2 regions of the Pantoea sp. C1E2 genome follow, and region 1 is predicted to be linked to the other one. Evidence: predicted binding sites of a transcription regulator. Region 1 holds the regulator's gene; the other holds the start of a gene.
The links. Region 1 encodes ArgR, which controls arginine synthesis, uptake and breakdown. Its sites were predicted from a motif close to ANTGAATAAAAATACANT; they were not measured.
Positions count from the first base shown of each region.

Region 2: the regulator ArgR is predicted to act here: its motif matches at 3,176-3,193, upstream of argC (N-acetyl-gamma-glutamyl-phosphate reductase).

Region 1 covers NZ_JBSZHT010000002.1:4,079,716-4,087,118, forward strand. Annotated here, with positions in the region: gene mscM (miniconductance mechanosensitive channel MscM) at 1-1,687, shown strand, start outside; gene mdh (malate dehydrogenase) at 1,734-2,669, opposite strand; gene argR (transcriptional regulator ArgR) at 3,090-3,560, shown strand; gene yhcN (peroxide/acid stress response protein YhcN) at 4,052-4,315, shown strand; gene ACXI0A_RS19355 (YdgH/BhsA/McbA-like domain containing protein) at 4,406-4,672, shown strand; gene yhcN (peroxide/acid stress response protein YhcN) at 4,778-5,044, shown strand; gene ACXI0A_RS19365 (barstar family protein) at 5,104-5,373, opposite strand; gene ACXI0A_RS19370 (succinate-semialdehyde dehydrogenase) at 5,405-6,859, opposite strand; gene aaeB (p-hydroxybenzoic acid efflux pump subunit AaeB) at 6,970-7,403, opposite strand, start outside.
Region 2 covers NZ_JBSZHT010000002.1:86,043-93,445, reverse strand. Annotated here, with positions in the region: gene ppc (phosphoenolpyruvate carboxylase) at 1-1,734, opposite strand, end outside; gene argE (acetylornithine deacetylase) at 1,981-3,129, opposite strand; gene argC (N-acetyl-gamma-glutamyl-phosphate reductase) at 3,300-4,304, shown strand; gene argB (acetylglutamate kinase) at 4,320-5,093, shown strand; gene ACXI0A_RS00675 (argininosuccinate synthase) at 5,109-6,326, shown strand; gene argH (argininosuccinate lyase) at 6,403-7,403, shown strand, end outside.

The DNA.
Region 1 (7,403 bases):
GCCTTATCCGTTCGCCGTTGCCATTGGTGATGGCATCACCGCCACCCTGCCCCTGCTGTGGGCCTTTATGATCAGCGCCGCCTTTGCGCGTCATGATGGGCTGTTTGTGGTGCACTTCCGCTGGCCACAAGCGCGCGTGGCGCGTGCCATGCGTTACTACTCGCTCACGGTTGGCCTGATTGTGCCGCTGATCATGCTGCTGATTGCCTTTGCCAATCTGGACGATCCGCAGTTCTCCGGCACGCTCGGCCGCCTGTGCTTTATCCTGATTTGCGGCGCGTTAAGTATTGTCACCGTCAGCCTGAAACGTGCAGGGATTCCGCTGTATCTGGATAAAGAGGGCAATGGCGACAACTTCATTAACCGCATTTTATGGAACCTGATGATTGCCATTCCGCTGGTGGCGGCGCTCGCTTCCTGCATTGGCTATCTGGCGACCGCTCAGGCTCTGCTGGCACGTCTGGAAACATCGGTGGGCATTTGGTTCTTCCTGCTGGTGATTTATCACATTATTCGCCGCTGGATGCTGATCCAACGTCGCCGCATCGCCTTTGACCGCGCCCGTCAACGCCGTGCCGATATGCTGGCGAACCGTGCGCGCAGTGAAGAAGAAAAAGATCAACAAACGCCCGCCAACGCCGATACCATCGAAATTGAAGAGCCAAGCCTGGATTTGGATGAGATCAGCGCGCAGTCATTGCGTTTGGTGCGCTCCATTCTGACGTTGATTGCGCTGGTGTCGGTGATTGTGCTGTGGTCGGAAATTCACTCGGCCTTTAGCTTCCTCGACAATATCCCGCTGTGGGATGCCAGCACCACGGTGCAGGGTGTCAAAAGCGTACAGCCGATAACGCTGGGTGCGGTGCTGATTGCCATCCTGGTGTTCATTATTACCACCCAGCTGGTGCGCAACATGCCTGCCCTGCTGGAACTGGCACTGCTGCAACACATCAGCCTGACGCCCGGCACCGGTTACGCTATTACCACCCTGACCAAATACGTACTGATGTTGATTGGCGGGTTAGTCGGCTTCTCCATCATTGGCGTTGAATGGGCGAAACTGCAGTGGCTGGTGGCGGCATTAGGTCTGGGACTGGGCTTTGGTATGCAGGAGATCTTCGCCAACTTTATTTCTGGTCTGATTATCCTGTTCGAAAAGCCGATTCGTATTGGTGATACCGTGACCATTCGCGATTTGACCGGCAGCATAACCCGCATCAATACCCGCGCCACGACGATTACCGACTGGGACCGTAAAGAGATTATCGTGCCGAACAAGGCCTTTATCACTGAGCAATTCGTTAACTGGTCGCTGTCAGATTCCGTCACGCGCGTAGTGCTGACCATCCCGGCCCCGGCGCACGTTAACAGTGATGAAGTCACCAACATTCTTAAACAGGCTGCCGAGCGCTGTACCTACGTGCTGGATATGCCTGCACCGGATGTGTTCCTGGTAGATTTGCAGCAAGGTATTCAGCTGTTTGAACTGCGTGTGCACGCTGCCGAGATGGGTCACCGCATGCCACTGCGTCATGAGCTGCATCAGTTGATTTTGCGTGGCTTTGAAGAGCACGGTATTGAGATGCCGTTCCCACCGTTCCAGGTGCGTATGGAAACGCTGGGACGTAAAACGCCGGCGGGCAATGGATCACCGTCCAGCCAGACTTTCAAATCTGGCGGCTTATAAACGACAACGCCCGGCAATCACCGGGCGTTGTTTTTTCTGCTGGGCGTTACTTCACAAACTCTTCGCCCTGCGCGATATCTTTCTTCAGCGTCTCCAGCATGCCGCTGAGCGCCTGCTGTTCAAACGCACTCAAAGGCCCCAACGGGCGACGTTCCACGATACCGTTCTTGCCGATCAGCAGCGGCTGTGAGAAGAAGCGCGCATATTCGCCATCGCCTTCAACATAAGCGCATTCCACGACGTTGGCTTCGCCCTGTAACGCACGCACCAGTGAGAGTCCAAAGCGCGCCGCAGCCTGCCCCATGGACAAGGTCGCCGATCCGCCACCGGCTTTGGCTTCCACTACTTCCGTGCCGGCGTTTTGAATACGTTTGGTGAGGTCAGCCACTTCCTGTTCACTGAAGCTGATGCCTTTAACCTGCGAAAGCAGCGGTAAAATCGTCACGCCTGAGTGACCGCCCACCACCGGAACCTCGATCTCAGTTGGCTGTTTGCCTTTGAGCGCTGCGACAAAAGTATTGGCGCGGATGATGTCGAGGGTAGAAATACCAAACAGGCGGTTCTTGTCGTACACACCCGCTTTTTTCAGCACTTCAGCCGCAATGGCCACCGTGGTGTTAACCGGATTGGTGATGACGCCGATCAGCGCTTTCGGCGCGGTGCTGGCAACCTGTTCGATGAGGTTTCGCACAATGCCCGCGTTGACGTTAAACAGGTCGGCGCGATCCATGCCGGGTTTACGTGCCACACCAGCAGAAATCAGCACAATATCTGCCCCATGCAGCGCAGGTGTCGCATCTTCGCCGCTAAACCCTTCTACCTTCACGGCGGTGGGAATATGGCTGAGATCGACCGCCACACCTGGCGTGACCGGAGCGATATCATAAAGTGAGAGAGCGGAACCTGCGGGTAATTGAGTCTTGAGCAGCAGTGCGAGCGCCTGGCCGATACCACCGGCTGCACCGAGAACGGCAACTTTCATCCTGAACTCCTTATGAAGGTGGGGCAGAGATATGCCGAAAATCCATCAGGTTACGAGTTTAATCAACTTCTCAGGCGATAGCGACAAACCTGTCGCGCAATAACATGACGCCGCAATCGGCTCCCGAGACATCTCCACTTCAGAAGTCGCCTGAATGATACAATCGCAGCCAGAAAACAATGGACGGCAATGATCATCGATATAGTTGTTACCACTTCAATACTATAACAACATTGCAACCTTCGCTTTGCGCGTCAGCCCGCGATTTTGGCGCAACACAAAACTCTGCTATAATGCCGCTCCGCAGTTGATTAGCGCGATTCTCTCACTACGCTTATTGCATAAAAATTCATCTAAATGCATAATAATTTATCTGCCGCTGGCCTGTTGCCTGCTGCACCCCTCTTTTATTGGTAGCTTATGCGAAACCCATCAAAACAAGACGACTTGATCAAAGCGTTCAAAGCGTTATTAAAAGAAGAAAAATTCAGCTCTCAGGGCGAAATCGTGCAGGCGCTGCAGGAAGACGGCTTCGAGAACATCAACCAGTCAAAAGTTTCTCGTATGCTGACCAAGTTTGGTGCCGTGCGCACCCGCAATGCCAAAATGGAAATGGTGTATTGCTTGCCAGCTGAACTTGGCGTGCCGACCACCACCAGCCCATTGAAGAATCTGGTGCTGGATATCGATTACAACGATGCCTTAGTGGTGATTCACACCAGCCCCGGTGCCGCGCAGTTGATTGCCCGCCTGCTGGATTCGCTTGGTAAAGCAGAAGGTATTCTCGGTACCATCGCCGGTGATGACACCATCTTTATCACTCCCGCGCGCAATTTCTCCGTTAAACAGCTGCACGATGCCGTGCTGGTTTTATTCGAACAGGAACTATAAAACCCTGCTCTTAACCGGCAGTTCATCTGCCGGTAACAACCTTCATTACTGACACGTTTCCCGCCACGCTTGTTACAAAATCCTTTGTTAATAATAAGTTATCTATATAGCTGCCGGTTCTGCACCCGGTAAAATATTGGTACGACCTTTTCCCCTTCTTAACCATTAGCGCTATTTTACACTGCTTTACATATTGTGCTCAGTGGTTATCGCTTCCTATTTCGTATCAGCCAGCGGGATCAACCATGATCTTTCGCACGAAAAGATAATTTGATGCAGATCATTGTTTTTACGAATAAATAATGGTCAATGGTTAAGAATTCAGCGTTTTTAATAACTTCCAGTTCTAAAAAGGTGCCATAAGGATAAAGAATAACAACCAAACATTATTAGCCAGATATTAATTTCATGGGTGATTAGATCTATACTTGTTTTCGTGATGCAAATCACACGAAAGAAAAAGATAAAAACAGAAGACGAGGAAAAATACCATGAACGTTAAAACTACTATCGCAACCCTGAGTGTTCTATCTGCCCTGTCATTTGGTGCTTTTGCAGCAGATTCTATCAATGCTCAACAGGCAGCGAATCTGCAACCTGCCGGCACCATCAGTGTGAGCGGCGTGGGCGGTTCTCCGATGGATATCCATGAACAGCTGAATGCCAAAGCCGATCAGGAAGGCGCTAAAGCCTACCGTGTGATCGAAGCGAATACCGGCGACAGCTATCACGCCACCGCTGAACTTTATAAATAAGTTTACTGAACAAGACGCAGTGTGAACGGCGACCCGTTTGAGACGCATTTGCCTCTCAGGTTGCCAAACCCAATTTCAGGAGAGTGAATCATGAAAACCAAATTAGCTATCGCCATTGTCGGTCTGGCTTCCGTACTGTCTTTCGGTGCCAGCGCCGCTAGCCTGGTTTCTAACGAACAAGCCGCACAGCTGCAACCGCTGAACCAAACTGTCAGTGTGAGTGGTGTTGACGGTGACCAGACGAATGTCCGTCAGGAACTGTCGCAGAAAGCCGATGCGCAAGGTGCCAGCCACTATCGCATCATTGAAAACAATCGCGGTGACACCTTCCACGTGACCGCTGAACTGTACAAATAAGACTAAATCGAACGTCGGGCGCCTGAACGGCGCCAGACAATTGATCGACGACCCGCCTCACCCACTTTTTGCCGCAGGTTGTTGATTACAACGAGGAGAAAAATTATGAAAATCAAAGCAACCATCGCAGCCGCCAGCCTTCTTTCCCTGTTTGCCTTCGGTGCTTCAGCAGCCCAATTGGTAACGAATGAGCAGGCGCAAAATCTGCAACCTACCGGCAGCACTATCACCGTCAGCGGTACCGGCGGTTCGCCAATGGATTACCGTGCTGAGCTTTCACAGAAAGCCGATGCACAAGGTGCCAGTGCTTATAAAGTGATTGAAGCCAATACCGGTGACAGCTATCACGTGACCGCTGAGCTGTACAAATAATTCCTCGTCAATTCTGACGAACCCTTTGGCCCCGCTCGCCGGGGCCCTTTTTCGGCTTGTCACTTCACATTAAAGCGGAGCTGACCCTCCAGCTCCTCTTCTGCTTCATCAAATAGCAGGATTAATGCGCCATACCGGCGTTTCTGCCCTGTTCCCAGATTCACAAACTCAATTTCCAGCGGCAACGGCAACTGATCACCTTGGATCACCGCCCAAAGATCGTCCAGATCGTCAATGCCGGGATCTGTCAGTGCAAAACGATCGCTGAACTGGCGATAGAAATGGGCTTGATCGACGATTTCGTCGAAATCAAAACGCTCGGTTCTCATCGTGATTCCCTCTTTCAGGCAGGGCCGCCCATCAGGCCAGCCCACCAATATGCAGCGCTTTCACTTCCAGGTACTCTTCCATCCCCAGCACCGATCCTTCACGCCCTAAACCGGACTCTTTCACACCACCAAAGGGTGCCAGTTCAGTGGACACGGCACACTCATTAATGCCAATCATCCCGGCTTCCAGCGCTGCGGAGACGCGGAACACCCGCTGCAGATTCTGGGTGTAAAAATAGGCAGCTAAACCGTATTCGGTGTTATTGGCACGCTGAATCACATCCGCTTCATCATCAAAGCGGAAACAGGCGGCTACCGGACCAAAAGTTTCTTCCTGAGCCAGTTTCATCTCTTCATGCGCCTCGGCAATTACCGTGGGCTGCCAGAAATTGCCCCCCAGCGGATGACGTTCGCCTCCGACAAGTAACTTACCGCCTTTGCTCAGCGCATCTTTCACGTGCTCTTCCACTTTTTCCAGCGCCGAGTGCTCAATCAGCGGGCCGACTATCACGCCTTCTTCAACGCCATTACCCACTTTCAGCTTGCCCACCGCATCGGTCAATTGACTGACGAAACGATCGTAAACCGCGTTGTGCACATAAAAGCGATTCACGCTGACGCACACCTGTCCTGCGTTGCGGAATTTGTTAGCAATCGCGCCCTGTACCGCCGCATCAATATCCGCATCCTCAAACACGATGTAAGGCGCATTGCCGCCCAGCTCCATCGACACTTTCTTCATGGTGTCTGCGGCGTTGCGCATCAGCGTTTTACCCACGGCGGTTGAACCGGTAAACGAGATTTTGCGCACCGCCTTGCTGGCCATAATCGCGTCGCTAATGGCATGCGTATCACCCGCCACCGCATTCAATACGCCGTCGGGTACGCCCGCTTCCTGCGCCAGCGCGACTAACGCAAAGGCACACAGCGGGGTGTTATTGGCCGGTTTGATGATGCCAGTGCAGCCTGCTGCCAGCGCCGGGCCCAGTTTGCGTGTCAGCATCGCCATCGGGAAATTCCACGGCGTGATAGCCGCCACCACACCAATCGGCTCACGTGTAGCCAGAATGCGTGAACCCGGTTTCGCCGGTGGGATGATTTCGCCATTGGCACGCTTAGCCTGCTCAGCAAACCATTGAATAAAGCTGGCGGCGTACTCGACTTCACCTTCTGCTTCTTTAAGGGGTTTGCCCTGCTCGGCGGTCATCAGTTGCCCGAGCCAGCTTTTGTTCTCGATGATCAGTTGATACCAGCGATTAAGGATCTCAGCGCGCTGCTTAGCGGTTTTATCACGCCACGCGGGAAAAGCCTGCTGGGCTGCAGCAATGGCTTGTTCCGTTTCGCTCTTACCGGCTTTCGCCACTTTCGCCAGCACGTCACCGGTGGCCGGATTGGTCACATCAAAGGTGGTACTGGCCTTATGCCATTGTCCCGCAGAGAAATAACCGGTCTTAAACAGCGGATGTTGTTGCAGAGAGGTGGACATCATTATTCTCCTGTCAGTTTGCTTCCTGTCAGAAAAGTATAGATGCCAAAATCGCAGGGTTTTGTGTCAACGTGGGATCAAAAGGCCGCTGCAGGGTGCAGCGGCCAATTTCAGATTTGGATGAGCGTGTTCTGGTACTTATCCAGCATCAGAGAAAGCCGTTTAACCGGTTCGGTGACACTTTCAGGCGCTGAATAGTGGTGTAGTTTTTCCTGATACACCTCCAGCTCCTGCAACAATCGCTCGAAGTAGTAGCGCCGTTTGTCATCACTGGATGCGGAAATAATACGGTCCGCGGTGTAGCGCAACTGCCGGTGAAAGGCCGATAGCTCTGCGTTAACCGGCACTTCGGCATTACGCAGTCGTTGATGGCCGATAATCAGCGTCAGCGCAATGCGGTATTTGTCGATATCGCCGGGAAACAGATTGAGCAGCAGGAACAGTTGCTGATACAGCGCGGGCAGATGGTTTTCCCGGCGGCGTGCCTGATTAGTGGTCAGGGCAGCCACAGCTGCATACATAAAACGGTTCAGCAGCTTACGAC
Region 2 (7,403 bases), 4.0 Mb from region 1:
GAACAGCGTCAGCGTGATGCCGGCTTTCTCACAGGTTTTAATCAACGCATCCTGTGCTTCGTACTGCGCCCAGCTGGCGGCCATCACGCCGGCATCTTTCGCCGAGTCGGAATAACCAATCATCACCATCTGTTTGCCGTTGATGAAGCCGCGATACCAATCGATGCTCAGCAATTGCGTCATCACGTCATTGGCGTTGTTCAAATCGTCGAGGGTTTCGAACAGTGGCGCCACCGGCATCGCGTAAGGAATGCCGGCTTCCTTCAGCAGCAAATGCACCGCCAGCACGTCCGACGGCGTTTTCGCCATGGAAATCACGTAAGAGGCGATGGAGCCTTGCGGTGCTTCGGCCACCACTTTACAGGTATCCAGCACTTCGCGGGTGTTGTCACCTGGCTCCCATTGATGCGGCAGCAGCGGACGTTTGGAATTCAGTTCGCGGATCAGGAACGCCTGTTTGTCGGCTTCTGACCAGCTTTCATAATCGCCCAGACCCAGATAGCGGGTGACTTCGGCAATGGCTTCGGTATGACGGGTGCTCTCCTGGCGGATATCGATGCGCACCAGCGGCACGCCAAAGCACTTCACGCGACGCAGCGTATCCAGCAACTGCCCGTTGGCGATGATGCCCATGCCACACTGCTGCAGTGATTGATAAATCGCGTACAGCGGTTGCCACAGCTGATCGTTGGACACCAGCAGGTCGGCAGGGCGCGGCAGGCGTTCGCCTTTCAAGCGACGGCCTAAATACGCTTGCGTGGTCATCAGCTGGCCACGAATACGCTTCAGGATCATGCGGTACGGTTCCAGCGCTTCTGGATCGCCGCACAGTTCGCGCACTTCATCGCTGCATTCTGACATCGACAGCTCTGAGATCAGCACGCCCACGTCGCGCAGGAACAGGTCGGCGGCTTTCCAGCGGCTCAGCTGCATCGCATGGCGCGTGATAGGCGCAGTGACGTTCGGGTTGCCGTCGCGATCGCCGCCCATCCACGAAGTGAATTTAATCGGCACGAAATCCACCGGCAGTTTAATGCCGAAGGTCTCTTCAACCTGCTCGTTCAGCTCGCGCAGGAAAGCTGGCACGCCTTGCCACAGGCTGTTTTCGACGACCGCAAAGCCCCATTTGGCTTCATCGATCGGCGTTGGGCGATACTTACGGATTTCATCGGTATGCCAGGCTTGCGCGACTAATTGGCGCAAACGACGCATCACCTGCGTGCGTTCGTAATCAGAGATGTCGCTGTGGTCGAGTTGCTGCAGGCAGCTGTTCACTTCGCCCAGCATGTGGATCAGCGTGCGGCGGGTGATTTCGGTTGGGTGAGCGGTCAGCACCAGCTCCAGCGACAGTTCTTCGATCGCCTGGCGAATCGAACTTTCGCTGATGTCGTTCTGCTGCTTCAGACGTTCAAAGGTCTTCTTCAGGATTTCAGGATTGTTCGCGCCATCGCCGCTGCGGGAAATGGTCTGATACTGCTCTGCCACGTTGGTCAGGTTGAGGAACTGACTAAACGCACGTGCGACGGGCAGCAGCTCGTCATTAGAGAGATTTTGCAGCGTGTTCAGCAGTTCCTTACGATCGGTGTCATTGCCTGCGCGGGAGGACTTAGAGAGTTTGCGGATGGTTTCCACCCGATCGAGGATGTTCTCTCCCAGTGCATCCTTTATCGTATCCCCGAGCAGTTTGCCGAGCATACTGACATTACTTCGCATTGCGGAATATTGTTCGTTCATTTGACCCTGACACCCTTATCGTCTTGAAAGTACCCTTACACCCAACGGGCATAACATCGTCTTTTATCTAGCCACGGTTCTTCCTGTTCGTCAATTGACTTAAATTGACGATAATTCGCTGCTAACTACCGGAAATTCATAGAATTAAAGTGAGGGGAAGCGAGATAAGTTATTCTTATTATTAAATCCCGAACAATGACCGGGCAATTTACTGTTTTAACAGTGAATTGCCCCATCTATTGTTAATCAGTGACAAAAATGCTGCACAACCTGCGTGATAAGCGCATGAGTTGGCTTAATAAATGCGGTATCGATAAACTCATCCGGTTGATGCGCCTGATTGATCGATCCTGGGCCTAAAACCAGCGTTGGACACAATTGCTGGATAAAAGGCGCTTCGGTGCAATAGTTCACCACTTCGGTCGGCACGCCCAGCAATTTCTCTACCACTTTCACCAGCTCATGATCGGCTGGACATTCGTAGCCAGGGATCGGCGGATGCAGTTCGCCCACGGTTAAACGGCCCGGCCAACGTTCGCTCACCGGCGCCAGTGCTTCATTCAGCAAACCATCCAGATCGCTCAGGGTTAAGCCCGGCAGTGGACGAATATCCATGTGTAATTCACAGCAAGCGCAGATACGGTTTGCGGCATCACCACCGTTAATGTGACCCAGGTTCATGGTTGGATAAGGGATAGCGAAACCGTCGTGGTTATAACGATTTTTCAGGGTATTGCGCAGTTGCATCAGTTGGGTGATGGACTCATGCATCAGCTCAATGGCATTCACGCCGCGTGAGGGATCGCTGGAGTGACCTGACTGGCCCTGAATACGAATCACGTTCGACAGATGACCTTTGTGCGCACGCACCGGCTTCAGCGAGGTCGGCTCACCGATGATGGCGCAATCCGGACGCAGCTGAGTGGTTTCAGAGAAATACTTCGCCCCGGCCATGGTGGTTTCTTCATCGGCGGTGGCAAGGATGTACAGCGGCTTACTCAGTTTGGTCACGTCAACGTCACGCAGCGCATCCAGAATAAAGGCAAAGAAGCCTTTCATATCTGCCGTACCCAAACCGTACAGCTTGTTGTCGTGCTCGGTCAGCGTGAAGGGATCGCGTGTCCAGCGGCCATCATCATAGGGAACGGTGTCAGTATGGCCCGCCAGCAGCAGGCCGCCAGCACCCAATCCGCTTCGTGCCAGCATATTGAATTTATGGCGTGTGCCCGGCACTGGCTGAACTTCAACACTGAAGCCTAAATCGCGGAACCAGCCCGCCAGCAAATTGATTAAAGTTTCATTGCTCTGATCCAGCGCGCTGTCGGTGGCGCTGATTGATGGTGTGGCAATCAACTGGCGGTAGAGTTCGATAAAAGGTGGTAATTTTGTCTTCACTGTTGACGGTCCTTGGGTTAGGATGTATCAATATTCATGCATTAATAGTGAATAAAAATACAATAACGTCGCTTGCATGTGAAGGGTAAAATCATCTGCAAACGGCATCGTGGGCAACGGGGCAAAGCCGCGACCCGGAATGAGTGACTGTAAATAAGGGTTACAGCCTGATGTTGAATACGCTGATCGTTGGTGCCAGTGGTTATGCTGGCGTAGAGCTTGCCACTTACCTGAATCGCCATCCGCATATGAACATAACCGCTTTGGCGGTTTCAGCGCAAAGCCCGGATGCCGGAAAATTACTGTCTGATCTGCATCCGCAGCTGAAAGGCATTGTCGATTTGCCACTGCAGCCGCTGAGTGATGCCGCAGAATGGGCCGATAAAGTCGATGTGGTGTTCCTCGCGACTGCGCACGAAGTCAGCCACGATCTGGCGCCCGAATTCCTCAAAGCAGGCTGCGTGGTGTTCGACCTTTCCGGTGCATTCCGTGTCAACGACGATGCTTTCTATACCCAATATTATGGTTTCAGCCATCAGCATCAGGATTGGCTGGATAAAGCTGTCTACGGCCTGGCCGAATGGCAGCATGATAAAATTAAAGATGCGCAGCTGGTGGCAGTACCCGGTTGCTATCCCACGGCGGCGCAGCTGTCATTGAAACCGCTGGTCGAAGCGGGATTGCTTAACGATGCACAATGGCCGGTGATCAATGCCACCAGTGGTGTGAGCGGAGCAGGGCGTAAAGCCAACGTCGGCACCAGCTTCTGTGAAGTCAGCCTGCAGCCATATGGCCTGTTCAATCATCGTCATCATCCTGAAATCGTGGCGCATCTCGGTACGCCTGTGATTTTCACCCCGCATCTGGGCAGCTTCCCGCGCGGAATTCTTTCTACTACCACCTGCCGCCTGAAAGCGGGCGTGACGCAGCAAGACGTGGCGGATGCCTTCCACAAGGCTTACCACGACAAACCGCTGGTGCGTGTGTATGACAAAGGTGTGCCGGCGCTGAAAGCGGTCGTCGGTTTGCCGTTCTGCGATATCGGTTTTGCCATGCAGGGTGAACACCTGATCGTGGTCGCTGCCGAAGATAACCTGTTGAAAGGTGCCTCTTCGCAGGCGGTTCAATGCTTAAACATTCGTTTCGGCTTCCCCGAAACGCTGTCACTGATTTAACGGACGGAAACTGCCATGAATCCATTAATCATTAAACTGGGTGGCGTGCTGCTGGATAGCGAAGAAGCGCTGGCCCGCTTGTTTGATGCGCTGCTGGCCTACCGCAATGAACATCAGCGCCCGCTGATCATTGTGCACGGCGGCGGCTGCCTGGTTGACGAGCTAATGAAGAAGCTCGCGCTGCCGGTGAAAAAGAAGAACGGTTTGCGCGTGACGCCAGCCGATCAGATTGACATTATTACCGGTGCTTTAGCGGGTACAGCGAATAAGACCTTGCTGGCCTGGGCGAAGAAGTACGGCATTGGTGCTGTGGGCTTGTGCCTCGGCGATGCGGGCCTGGTAAACGTGGCGCAGTTCGATGAAGAACTCGGCCATGTAGGCAACGCCACGCCGGGTAATCCGGCGCTGGTCAACACCTTGCTGAGTGCGGGCTATATGCCGGTGATCAGCTCAATCGGTATTACCGATGGCGGCGACCTGATGAACGTCAACGCTGACCAGGCGGCGACCGCGCTGGCGGCGACCATCGGTGCAGATTTAGTGCTGCTGTCAGATGTCAGCGGTATTCTCGATGGCAAAGGTCAGCGCATCGAAGAGATGACGGCCGAGAAAGCCCAGCAGCTGATTGACCAGGGCATTATCACTGATGGCATGATCGTTAAAGTTAACGCGGCACTCGATGCTGCGCGCACGTTAGGTCGCCCGGTCGATATCGCCAGCTGGCGCCATGCTGAACAGCTGCCAACCCTTTTCAACGGCGTGTCGATTGGCACCCGGATTCTCGCATAATCAAGGATTTAAGATATGAGCACGCAAAACATCAAAAAAATCGTTCTGGCCTACTCCGGCGGTCTTGATACTTCAGCCATCATTCCATGGTTGAAAGAGAACTACGGTGGCTGTGAAGTAGTGGCATTCGTGGCCAACATTGGTCAGGACCCAGCCGATCTGGAAGGCGTTGAGAAGAAGGCACTGCAGTCTGGTGCTTCTGAGTGCCACGTTGCGGATCTGCGTGAAGAGTTCATCAGCGAATACGTTTATCCGGTGCTGCAAACCGGTGCGCTGTACGAAGGCACCTACCTGCTGGGTACCTCAATGGCACGTCCAATCATCGCGAAAGCGCAGGTTGAGCTGGCGCTGAAAGTGGGTGCGGATGCACTGTGCCACGGTGCGACCGGTAAGGGTAACGATCAGGTGCGTTTCGAAACCACCTATACCGCACTGGCTCCACAGCTGAAAGTCGTTGCGCCATGGCGTGAGTGGGATCTGCGTTCACGTGAAGCACTGCTGGATTACCTGAAAGAGCGCAACATTCCGACCACCGCATCGCTGGAAAAAATCTACAGCCGTGATGAGAACGCATGGCACATCTCGACTGAAGGTGGCGTACTGGAAAGCCCAGCGAACGCACCGAACAAAGATTGCTGGGTGTGGACCGTTGATCCACTGGAAGCGCCAGATCAGCCTGAAAACGTCACCGTGACCGTTGAGAAAGGTCGCGTGGTGGCGGTCAATGGCGAGAAGCTGAGCCCGTTCAAGTGTCTGGAAAAGCTGAACGTGCTGGGCGCAAAACACGGTGTGGGTCGTATCGACATCGTGGAAAACCGTCTGGTCGGTATCAAATCTCGCGGCTGCTATGAAACCCCCGGCGGCACCATCATGGTCAACGCGCTGCGTGCGGTTGAGCAGTTAGTACTGGATCGTGATAGCTTCAAATGGCGTGAGCAGCTGGGCCATGAAATGTCTTACGTGGTTTATGACGGTCGCTGGTTCGCGCCGCTGCGTAAATCCATCCAGGCCGCTGCCGAATCACTGGCAGAAGAGGTAAACGGCGAAGTGGTACTGCAGCTGTACAAAGGCCACGCCACTGCAACGCAGAAAACCTCGGCCAACAGCCTGTACTCTGAAGAGTTCGCGACCTTCGGCGAAGACGAAGTTTACGACCACAGCCACGCGGGCGGCTTTATCCGTCTGTTCTCTCTCTCTTCACGCATTCGTGCACTGAACGAGCAGAAGAAGTAACACCGCAGCAGATAACACATTTTGCAAGGGCGGCTTCGGGCCGCCCTTTCTATAACAGCATTCAGGAGTAAAGCAGATGGCACTTTGGGGCGGACGTTTTTCGCAGGCAGCAGACCAACGGTTCAAACAGTTCAACGACTCACTGCGTTTTGACTATCGTCTGGCAGAGCAGGACATCACCGGTTCGATAGCCTGGTCTAAAGCGCTGGTTACCGTGAACGTGCTGAGCAGCGATGAGCAGCAGCAACTGGAAGCCGCATTGAATGAACTGCTGGCAGAAGTGCGCGCCAATCCCGAGCAGATTCTGCAAAGCGATGCCGAAGATATCCATAGCTGGGTCGAGGGCAAGCTGATCGACAAAGTGGGTGCCCTGGGCAAAAAACTGCACACTGGCCGTAGCCGTAACGACCAGGTCGCTACCGATCTAAAACTGTGGTGCAAAGAGCAGGTCGCGGTGCTGCTGGACGCCACGCGCGAACTGCAATCAGCCCTCGTTGCTACTGCAGAAGCTAATCAGGATGCAGTGATGCCGGGTTACACGCACCTGCAACGCGCGCAGCCGGTGACCTTCGCGCACTGGTGTCTGGCGTACGTAGAAATGCTGGCGCGTGATGAAAGCCGTCTGCAGGATACGCTGAAGCGTCTGGATGTCAGTCCGCTGGGCTGTGGCGCACTGGCTGGCACCGCGTATGAAATAGATCGTCAGCAGCTGGCGGGCTGGTTAGGCTTCGCGTCTGCCACGCGCAACAGCCTCGATACCGTGTCTGATCGTGACCACGTGCTGGAGCTGCTGTCCGATGCCTCTATCGGCATGATTCATCTCTCACGCTTCGCCGAAGATCTGATCTTCTTCAACACCGGCGAAGCAGGCTTCCTTGAGCTGTCTGACAAAGTGACGTCAGGTTCTTCATTAATGCCACAGAAGAAAAACCCGGATGCGTTAGAACTGATTCGCGGCAAATGTGGCCGTGTACAGGGCGCGCTGACCGGCATGATGATGACGCTGAAAGGTTTGCCGCTGGCCTACAACAAAGACATGCAGGAAGACAAAGAAGGCCTGTTCGATGCGCTTGATAC